Regions from separate parts of the Nonomuraea sp. NPDC003560 genome, predicted to be linked through region 2. Evidence: riboswitches for the same ligand, from Rfam matches in the RefSeq annotation. Region 2 holds a riboswitch; each other region holds the start of a gene.
The links. Region 2 has a riboswitch for cyclic di-AMP ahead of ACFYUV_RS18535 (CHAP domain-containing protein). Riboswitches for the same ligand answer to the same signal wherever they lie in the genome.
Positions count from the first base shown of each region.

Region 1 (3,406 bases), on a different contig from region 2:
CCCGCGCGACGGCCTCGGCGGGGACGTCGGCGGCCAGCGCCGGGGCGCCCATGACGCCGGTGTCCATGAGGACGACGCCCTGGCCGGCCCGGATGATCAGGTCGCGGACGAGGGCGTACTCCTCCCCCTTGGTGTCGAGGGTGCCCAGCAGCAAGACCGCCATGTCAGACCTCCTACGATCGGCCTTCCGACCTTACCCGGCGATCTCCGCGTGGCGGATGCCCAGCACGTCCACGCCGTGCTCGGACAGCGGGCGGGAGCCGAAGATGCGGCGTTCCTCCTCGGTGATGGCGACGTCGTTGATGCTGGCCTCGCGGCGGCGCATCAGCCCCGAGGCGTCGAACTCCCACTGCTCGTTGCCGTAGCTGCGCCACCACTGGCCGGCGGCGTCGCGGGACTCGTACTGGAAGCGCACGGCGATGCGGTCGCCGGTGACCGCCCACAGCTCTTTGCGCAGGGCGTAGTCCAGTTCGCGGGCCCACTTGCGGCGCAGGAACTCCGCGATCTCGGCGCGGCCGGTGACGAACTCGCCGCGGTTGCGCCACACGGAGTCCTCGGTGTAGGCGAGCGCGACGCGGTCGGGGTCGCGGGTGTTCCAGGCGTCCTCGGCGGCCTGGACCTTGATCCGGGCGGTCTCCTCGGTGAACGGCGGGACGGGCGGGCGGGTCATGGGCTGTCCTCTCCGATCGAGAGAACGGGCGTTCTCCCGGGGTGTGCGCTAGCGTAGAGAACGACCGTTCTCCGCGGCAAGCACCTGGAGGGGTGTCATGGATCACGAGCAGCGGCTGCTGGACGCCGCGGGCGACCTGTTCTACCGCCGCGGCGTGCAGGCGGTCGGCATGGACGAGATCCGGGCCGCCTCCGGCGTCTCGCTGAAACGCCTCTACCAGTGTTTCCCGTCGAAGGAGGCGCTGGTCGTGGCCTATCTGCGGCGGCGCGACGAACGCTGGATGGCCTCGCTCACCGCGTACGTGGCCGACGCCGGCGACCGCATCCCGGCGGTCTTCGCGTGGCTGGAACGCTGGTTCACCGAGGACGACTTCCGCGGCTGCGGGTTCGCCAACGCCTTCGCCGAGCTGGGCGCCGGTTCGGCCGCCGTCCGCGCGGCGGTGCGCGAGCACAAGGGGCGCCTGCGCGCCTACCTGCGCTCGCTCGCCGAGGAGGCGGGAGCCGGGGACCCCGGCCTGCTCGCCGAGCAGTTGCTCACCCTGATCGACGGCGCCACGGTCACCGCGATGATCTCGGAGGAGCCGGGCGCGGCCCGCTCGGCCGGGCAGGCCGCGGCGGTCCTGGTCCACCGGCACCGGCGGCCCTGAAACGCGAAAAGCGCACTCCCGTCCTGAAACGCGAAAGAGCGCACTCCCCGCGGGGAGTGCGCTCTTCGCTTGGCAGGATCAGGCGGCGTACGACGGGTAGCCGTAGCCGACGACCTGGGAGGTCGGGCGGACGCGCTGCTCGACCTTGCCGTTGCCGGTGTTGCCCTCGATCGTGGAGATCGTGCCGTCGCCGTTGTCCTTGACGACGAAGCCGACGTGCTGGATGTCGCTCAGGCTCTTGCTGCCGCTCCAGGAGAAGAAGACGACGGCGCCCGGCTTGGCCTCGGTGCCCCAGCGGTCGTTGGCGGCGAACCACTTGGCGTGGGTCACGGTGTAGGCGTCCCAGCCGACCTGCGGGCGGGCGCCGGTCTGCTCGCCGACCCAGGAGACGAACATCGAGCACCAGGGGGCGTTCAGGTACATGGCGCGGTTGCCGCCGTCACGCGCGGCGGTCTCGGCGGCGCGCTGCGAGTCGGCGTACCACTTCTGGAACTTGGTGCCGCCGCCGTTGGCGTCCTCGGAGGTGCCGACCTGGGCGCGGGCGGTGGCCAGCACCTGGGCGGCGGTGACGTTGACCTTGCCCTTGGCGCTCTCGTCGGCGGCGCGGTGCTGCGCGACGAGCGGCTGGGCGGCCACGCCGGCGACCTTGGCGGTCTGGGTGGCGGTGTGGGCGGTGGCGTGGGTGGTGTCGGCGTTCACTGCCGCGTGCGTGCCGAGCACGCCGGCGACGGCGGTCGCGCCGAGAGCGATCTTGGCGAGGTCGAGCTTGAAGGCACGGTGAAGACGGTGCTTGGCCATGAGGGTGTTACTCCTTGAGCTTCCGTGCCGCTTGCCGGGTTAGCTGACGGGTTCGGGCGGGAAGCTGCCCTACGGCACCACGGTGCCGATTCACCCCATTGGACACATGGGTCCCCGGTTCCGCGCACAGGCGGATTCAGCGGTCTCTTGGTCAGGCAAAGGGCTGACGCATCGTCTTCCCGGGCCCGGGAAAGGGCCTGAAGATATATGTGCGACGCCCGGATGCGGGGATGTCCGCATCGACTCTGTACAACACGGGTCCCGCTTGGGTAATTCCCAGGCAATGCCATCCCTACCTGGGACGACTCCCCGTTCGGCTGTGTACAACCAAGCTACCCGGCGAGTAATTCCCAGGCAAATGGAGGCAATGAATTCGACGCTGCGTGGGAGAAACGCTACGCACCGAATCGGTTCACGCCACGTGCGCCTTTATCGCCACGCTCGTGAGCGCCAGCAACAATTCCAGATCGGGCTCGGCGTCGACCTGTACGGCGACCCAGGCGCGGTCGCGGCAGGCATGGACCTGGTCGCACGCCCGCAGGTACGGTTCCAGGCGGCCGATGGCGGGGGCGGTGAGCCGTACGTGGATCTCGTCCCGGCCGGCCAGGCGCAGGATCTCGGTTCCGTGTACGGCGAAGGTGACCTGCTGACCGGTGCCGCTGACGTTCAGCGACGGCCAGGACCGTAACTCCGCGACCGCGCGGACCACGTAGGGCCCGCGTCGCGTGGGCGTCCGCCGCCAGGCGGAGATTCCTGCCACGCTCCAATGCTGAGCCACGGCTCACCCCGCCGTCAGCCCCCGTTCCTGAACCGTTATCCCCTCGTGAACGGGCGCGCCCGGGGTCTGACCGGCACGATTACGGACACCTGACCGATACGTATTGACGCTCCCCCAGGCAGAAGCTACCGTCGATTCACAACTTAAAGGAAACTTTCCTAATAGTTTCCCCAGAAGTCTCCCATCCCACTCCCCACACACCCCCCAACGGATGTCGGAGCGACATGAAACACACCATTCTGAGCAAGGTCCTGGCGGGAATGGCGGCGTTGGCCCTGCCCCTCACCGCGGCCGTGGCCGCCCCGGCGCTCGCCTCCGCCAGCACGGTGGCGTACGCGGCGGCCTGGGCCCCGTGGACCGCCTACACGGCGGGCACGGTCGTCACCTACAACGGCGTCGACTACGTCTGTCTCCAGGCGCACACCTCCCAGCCCGGCTGGGAGCCGCCGAACGTGGCGGCGCTGTGGAAGGTCTCCGGCGGCGGCGGCAGCGACACGACCGCGCCGTCCGTGCC
Region 1 covers NZ_JBIAOF010000007.1:313,880-317,285, reverse strand. Annotated here, with positions in the region: gene ACFYUV_RS28035 (Tm-1-like ATP-binding domain-containing protein) at 1-163, opposite strand, end outside; gene ACFYUV_RS28030 (nuclear transport factor 2 family protein) at 194-670, opposite strand; gene ACFYUV_RS28025 (TetR/AcrR family transcriptional regulator) at 768-1,316, shown strand; gene ACFYUV_RS28020 (CHAP domain-containing protein) at 1,395-2,114, opposite strand; cyclic di-AMP (ydaO/yuaA leader) riboswitch at 2,129-2,266, opposite strand; gene ACFYUV_RS28015 (luciferase family protein) at 2,527-2,874, opposite strand; gene ACFYUV_RS28010 (glycosyl hydrolase family 18 protein) at 3,117-3,406, shown strand, end outside.
Region 1: it holds a riboswitch for cyclic di-AMP, as region 2 does, so the genes downstream of both, ACFYUV_RS28020 (CHAP domain-containing protein) here and ACFYUV_RS18535 (CHAP domain-containing protein) in region 2, are expected to answer to the same signal.

Region 2 (3,406 bases):
CCGGCTGATGGAGGAGACCGACATCACGCCGTCGATCAACCAGATCGAGCTCCACCCGTACTTCCAGCAGCGCGAGATGCGGGCCTTCCACGAGGCCAACGGCATCCTGACCGAGGCGTGGAGCCCGCTCGGGCAGGGCAAGGGGCTGCTGGCCGACCCGGCGCTGCGCGTGCTGTCGGAGAAGTACGGCAAGACGCCCGCCCAGATCGTGCTCCGCTGGCACCTGCAGCTCGGCAACGTGGTGATCCCCAAGTCGGTCACGCCGTCGCGGATCGAGGAGAACATCGACGTGTTCGACTTCATCCTCGACACCGAGGACATGGCGGCCATCGGCGCGATGAACGCGGGGCGGCGGATCGGGCCCGACCCCGACTCGTTCAACCTGACCTGAGCGCTCTACGATCTCGGTCGTGCGAGATTTCACCTGGGGAATAGCGGCGACCGGCGGCATCGCGCGTACCGTGGGGGCGGCCATCGTGGCCGAGCCCGGCATGCGGGTGGCCGCCGTCGGCTCGCGGAGCCCGCTCAGGGCGCGGGCGCTGGCCGACGAGCTGGGCGCGGAGTCGGCCTACGGCTCCTACGAGGCCCTGTGCGCCGATCCGGCCGTCGACGCGATCTACGTCGCCACGCCGCACGCCCAGCACCTGGAGGTGGCCGAGGCGGCCATCGCGGCGGGCAAGTCGGTGCTGTGCGAGAAGCCGCTGGCGGCCGACGTGGCCGACGCCGGGCGCATGGTGGCGCTGGCCCGCGCGGCCGGGGTCTTCCTCATGGAGGCCATGTGGATGCGCTTCAACCCGCTCATCCAGCGGGTGGCGGCCGATCCGCGCTTCGGTGAGATCCGGTCGGTGCGGGCCTCGTTCGGCTTCGCGCTGCCCTACGACCCCGCCCATCGGCTGTGGGCGCCGGAGCTGGGCGGCGGGGCGCTGCTCGACCTGGGGATCTACCCGTTCGGGCTGGCCCAGCTGCTGCTCGGCATGCCCGCGGAGCTGCGGATGGCCGGCTCGCTGGCGCCCAGCGGGGTCGACGCCGAGGCCGGCGGGCTGCTGCTGTACCCCGACGGTCGGCGGGCCCTGGTGGACGTGTCGCTGCTGGCGCATCACGCCAACGACGCGAGCGTGGTGGGCACGTCGATGCGGGCCGACATCCTGGCGCCGTTCTGGGCGCCGCGGCGGGTGCTGCTGTCGGGGCCGTCGATGGAGACGGAGGAGCTGGTGCTCGACCCGGCCGACAACGGTTACGCGGGCGAGCTGCGCGAGGTGCGCGCGGCCACGATCGAGGGCCGCACGGAGAGCGAGATCATGCCGCTTGACGAATCCCTTGCCATGATGGGGCTTCTGGCCGAAGCACGGGCCCAACTCTCCTAGCTGGACCTTTAGCCACTTGCCTGGCTCTTGCCCGATGTATTACCTTGTGGGGCATCTCGCGGCAGATGTCCGGTTTATCCGGCTTTGTCCAACCATCGCAAGACATTTCACAGGATCGTCCTGTGACCGCTGAATCCGCCTCCGGGCGGAACCGGGGACCCACGTCCTTTGGGGTGAATCGGCACTTCGGTGCCGTAGGGCAGCTTCCACGTCCGAACCCGTCAGCTAACCCGGTAAGCGGCATGGAAGCAAGGAGTCAATGCCCTCGATGGCCACGCACCGTCCCATCCGTGCCCCGAAGATCACCTACGCCCACGCCGCGCTCGGCGCGGCCATCCTCGCCTCCGCCATCGGCGCTCACGCCACCACCGCCGCCGCCGACAGCGCCGGCCCGGCCGCCGCGGCCGGCCACTCGGCCGCCGCGCCGCAGGCCGCCGCCCAGACCCGCAAGGCGGAGGAGACCCAGGTCAACGTCACCGCCCAGCAGGTCCTGGCGATGGCCAAGGCCCAGGTCGGCACCTCCGAGAACGCCTATGGCGGCGGCACCAAGTTCCAGAAGTGGTACGCCGACTCCAAGCGCGCCGCCGAGACCATCGCCCGCGACGGCGGCACCCGCGCCATGTACCTGAACGCCCCCTGGTGCTCGATCTTCGTCTCCTGGGTCGGCGAGCAGACCGGCGCCCGCCCGCAGGTCGGCTGGGACGCCTGGACCGTGGCCCACGCCAAGTGGTTCGCCGCCAACGACCGCTGGGGCGCCGAGGCCAGGCCCGGCGCGGTGGTCTTCTTCTCCTGGGGCGGCAGCAAGAGCCTGGACGCCATCCAGCACGTCGGCTTCGTCGTCAAGGACAACGGCGATGGCACGATCTCCACGATCGAGGGCAACACCGGCAACGGCAAGGTCGAGGAGCGCGTCCGTCCGAAGTCGCAGGTCGTCGGCTACGGATACCCGCAGTACGCGAGCTGACCTCCGCCCGCTCCGAGCGCGCGTCCCGCACGAGGGACGCGCGCTCGCCGCGTCTCAGGGCCGGACCGCCGCCAGCGAGTAGAGGATCGGCAGGTGCGAGTCCCCGAACGGGAACCGGTACCGGCCGTCCGCGCCCTCCGGCAGCAGGCCGCGCGGGTCGAGGTCGGTCTCGACGTGCTCGCCCAGCTCGGCCACCGTGAACCCGGCCCGCGCCGCCGCCGTGACGATCTCGCCCACCGAGTACGGGTACTCGACCGCCTCGTGGGTCCCGGTCACCACCGCGGCGTCGGCGTACGTGCCGGTCACCGTCTCCCGGTGGGCCTGGCCGCCGCCGTAGGGCCAGTCGGCCACCAGCGGGTCGAGCGAGGCCACCGTCTGGTAGGCCGGATGCAGGTCGACCAGCACCAGCCGGCCGCCGGGCCGCAGCGCCATGGCCGCGCCGCGCATCCAGGCGTCCAGGTCGCCGATCCAGCACAACACGCCGTACGTGGCCACCGCCACGTCGAAGCCGCCGGCCAGCTCCGCCGGCAGCCGCTGCGTGTCCGCCTCCACGAACGTGGCCGCCAGCCCTGCCCTGGCCGCCAGCTCGCGGGCGCGCGCGACCGCCACCGGGGAGAAGTCGACGCCGGTCACCCGCGCTCCGAGACGTGCCCAGCTCAGCGTGTCCAGGCCGAAGTGGCACTGCAGGTGGAGCAGGTCCCGGCCGGCGACGTCGCCGGCCAGGCGGCGTTCGAGCGGGTAGAGGGTCTGCCGGCCGGCGAGGAAGGCGTCGACGTCGTAGAACCGGTCGGCCGAGGTGGAGCCGTGGACGCGGGCGCGCTCGTCCCACAGGGCCCGGTTGGGCACGGGGGCGTCTGGTGCGGGTTGGGGCATGGGGCGAGGATGGCACATCGGCCACCCCGCCGCACGACCGGTACGGTGCCCTGGAAGCGGACGGTCCGCGCCCGCGTGTCGATCCGGCCGGCGCCCGTTCGACGCTTCGGCGAGGCCGGCTCCGCCCCGGGGGCCGCGGACGGAAGGGACGGCAGGATGAAATTCATGATCGTCGGCAAGGCCAACGAGGAGACCGAGGCCGGGG
Region 2 covers NZ_JBIAOF010000004.1:510,749-514,154, forward strand. Annotated here, with positions in the region: gene ACFYUV_RS18525 (aldo/keto reductase) at 1-391, shown strand, start outside; gene ACFYUV_RS18530 (Gfo/Idh/MocA family protein) at 411-1,364, shown strand; cyclic di-AMP (ydaO/yuaA leader) riboswitch at 1,482-1,619, shown strand; gene ACFYUV_RS18535 (CHAP domain-containing protein) at 1,633-2,328, shown strand; gene ACFYUV_RS18540 (class I SAM-dependent methyltransferase) at 2,383-3,201, opposite strand; gene ACFYUV_RS18545 (YciI family protein) at 3,358-3,406, shown strand, end outside.

Region 3 (3,406 bases), on a different contig from region 2:
CTCGGCAGCGTCGCCGACACCGAGGACGTGCTGCAGGAGGTGTGGCTGGCCTGGTCCGCCCGGCACCGCAGGCCGGACGCCGGACCGGTGGAGAACGTCCGGGCCTACCTGGTGCGGATCGCGGTGAACCAGGCGCTCGCCCGGCGGGCGGACCTGAGCCGCCGGCAGGAGACCTACGTCGGCCCCTGGCTGCCGGAACCGCTGGTCACGGCCCCCGACAACGCCGGAGGCGCCGCCGAGGGCGGGGAGTCGTTGTCGATGGCGGTGCTGGTCGTGCTGGAGACCCTGTCACCGCTGGAACGAGCGGTCTTCGTGCTGCACGAGGTGTTCGGTTTCAGCCACCCGGAGACGGCCGGCATCCTCGGGCGCACGCCGGCGGCGGTCCGGCAGCTCGCGGCCCGCGCGCGCCGCCACGTCCACGCGCGCCGTCCTCGTCACCGGCCCCAGCCCGACGTCCACGCCGAGGTGACCGAGCGGTTCGCCGCGGCCGCCCTCGGCGGTGACCTGCGGGCCCTGCTGGAGGTGCTGGCGCCGGAGGTGACCCTGTGGACCGACGGCGGCGGCAAGGGACCGGCCACCAGCCTGCACCCGGTCCACGGCCGGGACCAGGTCGCGGCGGTGTTCATGTCCGTCGCCGCGACGCTGACCCCGGGCGCGGTGGACCTGCGCTACCGGCGGGTGGCCGGCGACCCGTGCGCGCTCGTCTTCTCCGGTGACGGCCCGCTGGCCGTGGTCGTCGTCGATCTCACGCCCGAGGGCGACCGGATCGCCGCCGTCTACTCCGTCACCAACCCCGACAAGCTCACCGGCATCCGCTGAGCCGCCGGTCCGCGGCTAGTTCATCGAGATGTGCACGTGGTCGTAGTGGTTCTCGGTGATGCTGCCGCGGTCGGACATCGCGCGCCAGCCCGAGCCCTGGTTGATGCGCTGCTTCCAGATCACGTACTTGACGCCCAGCTTGGCCTTGTTCTTCAGCGCCCAGTCGGCCAGCCGGTCGCCGAGGGCGTTGTTGACGGCGCTCGGCATGGTGCCGCCTGTGCTCATCATGAAGTCGCAGGCCCGGCCGAGCGGGTGCTCGCCGCTGGAGCCGGACCGGAAGCAGCCCACCTCGTACGGCAGCGAGAAGTTCTTCTGCACCTGCGCGCGCATCAGCCGGGTGCGCGGCGTGATGTTGTCCGAGCCGGCCGGCAGCTCGGGCGCCCAGCTCCCGTCGGACTTCTTGCCCGGCCCGAACGGCACCAGGTCCTGGAGCTTCTTCTTGATGTCGTCGATGACGTCCTGGGCGTCGTCGCGCTGCTCGGCCACCTCCGCCGTGCCCGCCTTCAGCTCCGTCGCGAGCGCGGCGGCGGCCGTGGCGGCCTTCTTCTGGTCGTCGCGGGCCTTGGCCACGCTGTCCACGACCGCCTGCTGCTCGGCGGTGAGCTGTTCGAGCACGGCCGCGCCGCCGCCGTCCGGGGTCATCATGAACGCCGGCAGGGAGGTGTCGCCGTTCTGGTAGCGCAGCCGGGCGATCTCGGCGACCCGCTGCTCGGCCGTGGCCAGCGCCTGCTCGGCGGCGGCGAGCCGCTGCTGGGCCGCGGTGGCGGCCTGCTGGGCCTTGGCCAGCTCGACCCGCTTGAGGTTGTACGTCTCGATGAGCTTGTCGACCTTGCGGTTGAGCTCCTTGAGCTGGGCCCGCAGCTGCGCCTCGGACGGCTTGGGCGCGGCCGCCACGGCGGCTGCCCCGGAGACCGAGGCCGCGGCCGGATGGACGAGCAGGGCGGTGGCGGTGATGAGACCGACGGCAAGACTCGCGGGGGACGAAGCCGCCACGTGGTTGTTCCTCTCCCTCTGCCGGCCGGGTTAGCTGACGGGTTCGGGCACGGGAGCAGTCCCTACCACTTGCGCGGATTCACCCCGGATGCGATGGGTCCCCGGCTCCCGGGCAACACGCCCGGGATTAGGCGTACAACGACCGTTATGGCCGATGTCTAACGGGATATTAGTGGTAGATCACGAGTCATGCGACTTTAATGAGAAACCAATTAGTGATCAATTCGTGATCGCAACATGCGTGCCGCCTCCTCCGGCAGCACGTCGTTGACGAAGGCCCCCATGGCCGACTCCGAGCCCGCCAGGTACTTCAGCTTCCCGGGCGCCCGCCTGATGCTGAACAGCTCCAGGTGCAGGTAGGCCAGCTCACGGCCGTACCGCACCGGCGCCTGGTGCCAGGCCGAGATGTACGGCATCGCCACCCCGAACAGCGCGTCGAGCGCCCGCAGCACCGAGGTGTACAGCGGCGCGAACGCGGCCCGCTCCTCCTCCGACAGCGCCGCCAGGTCGGGCACCTGCCGGTGCGGATACACGTGCACCTCGAACGGCCAGCGCGCGGCGGCCGGCACGAACGCCGTCCAGAGCTCGTTGGCGGCCACCACCCGCGTGCCGGCGGCCTGCTCGGCGGCCAGCACGTCGGCGAACAGGTTCCCGCCCGTGTGCCGCGCGGCGGCCCCCAGCTGGAGCTTGGTGCGCGGGGTCACGTAGGGATAGGCGTAGATCTGCCCGTGCGGGTGGGGGAGCGTGATGCCGATCTCCTCGCCCCGGTTCTCGAAGCAGAACACCTGCTCGACGCCCTCGATGCCGGACAACTCGGCCGTGCGGTCGGCCCACGCCTCCATGACCAGCCTGACCTGGGCGTTGGAGAGCCTGGAGAAGGAGGAGGAGTGGTCGGAGGTGAAGCACACCACCTCACACCGCCCGACACCCGGCCGCACCTCACTCAGGCCGCCGACATCCCCGTAAGTCCCAAAATTTCCGGAGAAAGAGGGGAAGCGGTTCTCGAACACCACCACGTCATAGTCATGGGCCGGGATCTCCGACGCCCGCGTGGCGGACGACGGGCACAACGGGCACTCGTCGGCCGGCGGCAGGAACGTTCGCGTCTGCCGGTGGCCGGCGATCGCGATCCACTCCTCGGTCAGCGGGTCGTAGCGCAGCTCGGAGGCCACCGGCCGCGGATCGAGCGGCCGCCGGTCGATCGCGCTCCGGTCGGCGTCGTCGCGCCGGTCGAAGTAGATCAGCTCTCGGCCGTCTGCCAGGTGGGTGATGGTGCGCTTCAAGGCGTGCCCTCCGCGATGATCAGTTCTCCGGCCCGTTCGGCCAGCTCGGTGCGTGCTTCCTCGGGCAGCCCCGCGTCGCTGATGACCACGTCGGCCTCGGTCAGCTCGGCGATCGTGCTGATGCCGACCGTGTTCCATTTGGTGTGGTCGGCGGGGACCACCAGGCGGTGCGCCGCGGCCACCAGCTCCCTGTCGGTCTCGGACTCCAGCAGGTTGGGCGTGGTGAAACCGGCGCGCAGGCTCATGCCGTGCACCCCGAGGAAGAGCGTGTCCACGTGCAGGCGGCGGATGGCCGCCACCGCCACGGGGCC
Region 3 covers NZ_JBIAOF010000013.1:359,064-362,469, forward strand. Annotated here, with positions in the region: gene sigJ (RNA polymerase sigma factor SigJ) at 1-819, shown strand, start outside; gene ACFYUV_RS41225 (hypothetical protein) at 835-1,812, opposite strand; cyclic di-AMP (ydaO/yuaA leader) riboswitch at 1,818-1,956, opposite strand; gene galT (galactose-1-phosphate uridylyltransferase) at 2,025-3,095, opposite strand; gene ACFYUV_RS41235 (DeoR/GlpR family DNA-binding transcription regulator) at 3,092-3,406, opposite strand, start outside.
Region 3: it holds a riboswitch for cyclic di-AMP, as region 2 does, so the genes downstream of both, ACFYUV_RS41225 (hypothetical protein) here and ACFYUV_RS18535 (CHAP domain-containing protein) in region 2, are expected to answer to the same signal.

Region 4 (3,406 bases), on a different contig from region 2:
GCCGGTCCCCGCCGTCGTCCCTGATGGCCACACCGCCGCCGTGCGCCGCCGCGACCGCCGTGCCGGGCTCATCGGCCCCTCCGGCGACCGCTCCGGCGGGCTCGTCCCCTTCCCGGGACGGGTCGTTCCGCTCGCTCATCTGCCTCCCCTTCACGCGAGCTGCTCTCGTACGTACTCGCGCCACCGTGCCGCCAGCGTCTCGGCGGTGAGCCCCACGGAGGCGAGCGCCTGATCGACGCCGGCCACGCGGGCATCACGGTAGAGCCGTACCAGGGTCCCGTCACCGAACCGGTCCGCGAGGAAGCGACACGCCATCCAGGCCTCCTGGTACGCCCGCGCGAGCCGTCCGGGATCGGCGGCCGTGGGGGCGAAAGCCGCAGGTCCGGGCAACTCGCTCGGCAGCCGGCCGGCCCTTACGTCGGCGGCGAGTTCGGCGGCGGCCGTCCCGACGGGGAGTCCGGCGTCGCGGTAGGCCACGTAGTCGGCAAACCCCTCGTAGAGCCAGACGGGCAGCCGGTCGGTGCCCGCGGCGACGTGGGTGAGCTCATGGGTGAGGACAACGTCACGTCCCGTGGAGGTGAGCCGGGCGAACGAGCCGGGCACGACGATCACCCTGGCGCCGTCGGCCACCGCGGCCAGCCCGTCCAGCGGGCCCGTGCGCGCCAGCCCGGCCGCCTCGGCGTCGGAGTCCGGCACGACGACCAGCGCGCGCACCGGCCGGCCGAGCATCGCGGACACCCGCCGTCCGGCGAGATCCGCGCGGCGGGCCAGATCGGCGAGCACGCCGGGCTCTGCGCGGTGCCCCACGACCACGGACCGCGCGCCGCGGGCCACCTGACCGCCGTCGCTCCACAACCCGCGCGCCCCGGCGGGCAGGACGGCGGCGGGCGGCGCGTCGGCCACCACGAGCACCGCCGTCGACAGCAGCAGGACCGAGAGGAGCAGCCGCGGACCGCGAAGGGACGGACGCACCTGCGAGGACACGGCCCGATGCTAGTAGGCCCACGCCCCTCCCGGCCCCTTCCCGAGGCCGAGCCCTTCGCCGGACCGATCCCGTCCCGGAGCCGAGCCCTTCGCCAGACCGGGTCCTGCTCGGGGCCGGGCATGCGACAGGCCCCGGCCCGGACCGGGGAGGGTCCGGGCGGGGCCCGTTGTCACGCGCCGGGACGCACCGCGCCGACGAACGACGACTTCCGCCATCCGCCCAGTTTGTCGATGCGCACCCGTTCGCCGGTCCGCGGCGAATGGACCATCTTGCCGTGGCCGACGTACATGCCGACGTGGCCCAGCCCGTTGAAGAACATCAGGTCGCCCGGCTTGAGATTGCGCCAGGAGACCTTGCGCTTGATGCGGGCGAACTGGCTGTTCGTCACGCGCGGGAGTCGTACCCCGGCCTTCTTCCAGGCGTACTGGACGAGTCCGGAGCAGTCGAACGCACCAGGGCCCGTGGCCCCGTACCGGTACGGGTCGCCGACCTGATGCTTGGCGACGGCGACGGCCCTGCGGGCCTTCGACGCCTGCCGCGCGGCCTTGGCCGACTTGGCAGACCTGACGGTCTTCGCCGACCTGGCCGACTTCGCAGTGGCCGCCTTGGCGGTGCTGGACACCGCGGTGAGCCTGGCGGCCGATTCGCTCACCGTCTGCGCCCCGGCCGGTACGGCATGGAGAACCGCACCTCCGGCCGTCACGGTCATCGTGAGTGCGACGCCCCTCAGGGCAAGACGGGACAGACGGGGGTTATGCAGGGAGGTAGACAGGATTTCTCCTTGTGTCTTCCACGAACGCCTACCGGGTTAGCTGACGGATTCGGGCCTGGAAGTCGCCCTACGGCGCGAAAGACGCGCCGATTCACCCCTGATCCCGGGGGATGACGGGATCTTTGGGTCCCCGGCTCCGTGCCTCCTGGCTGCACGGACTCGGCAGGTCGCCGCCCGATGGTTGTGCCTGAACGGGGATATCGGCGGCGACCGCTGGATTTTTATCTGGTCCGCATCGGGGTTCCGATGTCGATCCGCGGTGCGCATGGCTTGCTGACCGCGACGCCAGAAACTACGCCGAGGGGTCAAGATTTGGCAAAGGGAGACTCGGCCTGTAAAGATCAGATAAAGGTGCAAGTCAAGGGTGAAACCCCTGCTGGACCTCAGGACTCCGTTACCGCTTTGTGACCCTTCTCACACTTCCCGGCACACCTGATTGTCAGGGCCCTTTCGCCCCGTTTGTCCCGTTCGCCGCAGCGCTCACGGGCACGCCGAAGCCGCCCGAGATTTCGGGCGGGGGCCGAGTCAGGGGCGGATGGCTCCGACGAGCGGGCGACCGTAGTCGGCGAGGCGGACGACCTTGACGACGTCGCCCGTCTGCGGCGCATGAACGATCTTGCCGCCACCCGCGTAGATGCTGACGTGCCCGAGCCCCTCGCTGAAGATGAGGTCACCCGGCTGGAGGTCCTTGAGGTCCACCTTCCGGCTCGCGCCCCAGGCCCACTGCTGCCACGTCGTACGCGGCAGTGAGACGCCGGCGGCGCGCCAGGCGGCCTGCGTCAGCCCTGAGCAGTCGTAGCCGCGCGGGCCCGTGCCCCCGTAGATGTACGGCTTGCCCACCTGGGCGAAGGCGAAGTTCAGGACGGCCGCCGCGCTGCCCGAGGCGGGACCGGTGTACTTGATGCCGGTGCTGTTGGGATTGCCCGGGTTGTAGGCCCCCAGCTTGTCCAGGAGCTTCTTCTGCTGGCCGACCAGCTTCAGCACCTCGGCCCGCTCCCGCTGGACGGCGTCCCGCTCCTTGTCGGCGTCGGCGAGCGCGGTCTCGGCATTGTCGCGCTCGGCCTTGAGCCCCTTGTTCTCGCGGTCGAAGGCGGCCAGCTTCTCCAGCCGCTCGCGCGAGAGCTGCCCGGCCATGGCCAGCCCGGCCAGCAGGTTCTCGGGATCGTCGACGCCGACCATGCCGGGCAGGGAGGTGACGTCCCCGCCCAGCTTGTAGGAGTCCACCGCCACCCTGATGATCTCGGCGCGGAGGTCGGCGACCGTCTGCAGCTTCTGCTTGTAGCGGTCGTTGAGCCTGATGTAGGCGTCCTTGGCCTTCTTGTAGTTCTCGGTCGCCGTGTTGTACCGGTCGACCACCTTGTCGGCCTTGTCGTTCAGCTTCTCCAGCTTGGCCTTGGCCTGTTTGAGAGTGGGCTTGGGATCAGCGAGCGCCGCACCCATCGGGACCGTCATCAGTCCGATCGCGAGACCCGCGGCCACCGTCACCCGGCCAAACCTCACAGCGTCGCCTCCCAGGGATTACACCTGGGGCGAAATAGTACAGAAGTGGCGGGTTGGGTCTCGCCAATAGTGCTAATTCGTAACTTATGCGCGGCCCAGCCGGCGCAGCAGCAGACCGGACGGAACCGGTCTGGCGCCCATCCGGCGTA
Region 4 covers NZ_JBIAOF010000002.1:528,827-532,232, reverse strand. Annotated here, with positions in the region: gene ACFYUV_RS07820 (M48 family metalloprotease) at 1-139, opposite strand, end outside; gene ACFYUV_RS07815 (hypothetical protein) at 151-984, opposite strand; gene ACFYUV_RS07810 (C40 family peptidase) at 1,155-1,637, opposite strand; cyclic di-AMP (ydaO/yuaA leader) riboswitch at 1,768-1,932, opposite strand; gene ACFYUV_RS07805 (NlpC/P60 family protein) at 2,283-3,209, opposite strand; gene ACFYUV_RS07800 (NYN domain-containing protein) at 3,342-3,406, opposite strand, start outside.
Region 4: it holds a riboswitch for cyclic di-AMP, as region 2 does, so the genes downstream of both, ACFYUV_RS07810 (C40 family peptidase) here and ACFYUV_RS18535 (CHAP domain-containing protein) in region 2, are expected to answer to the same signal.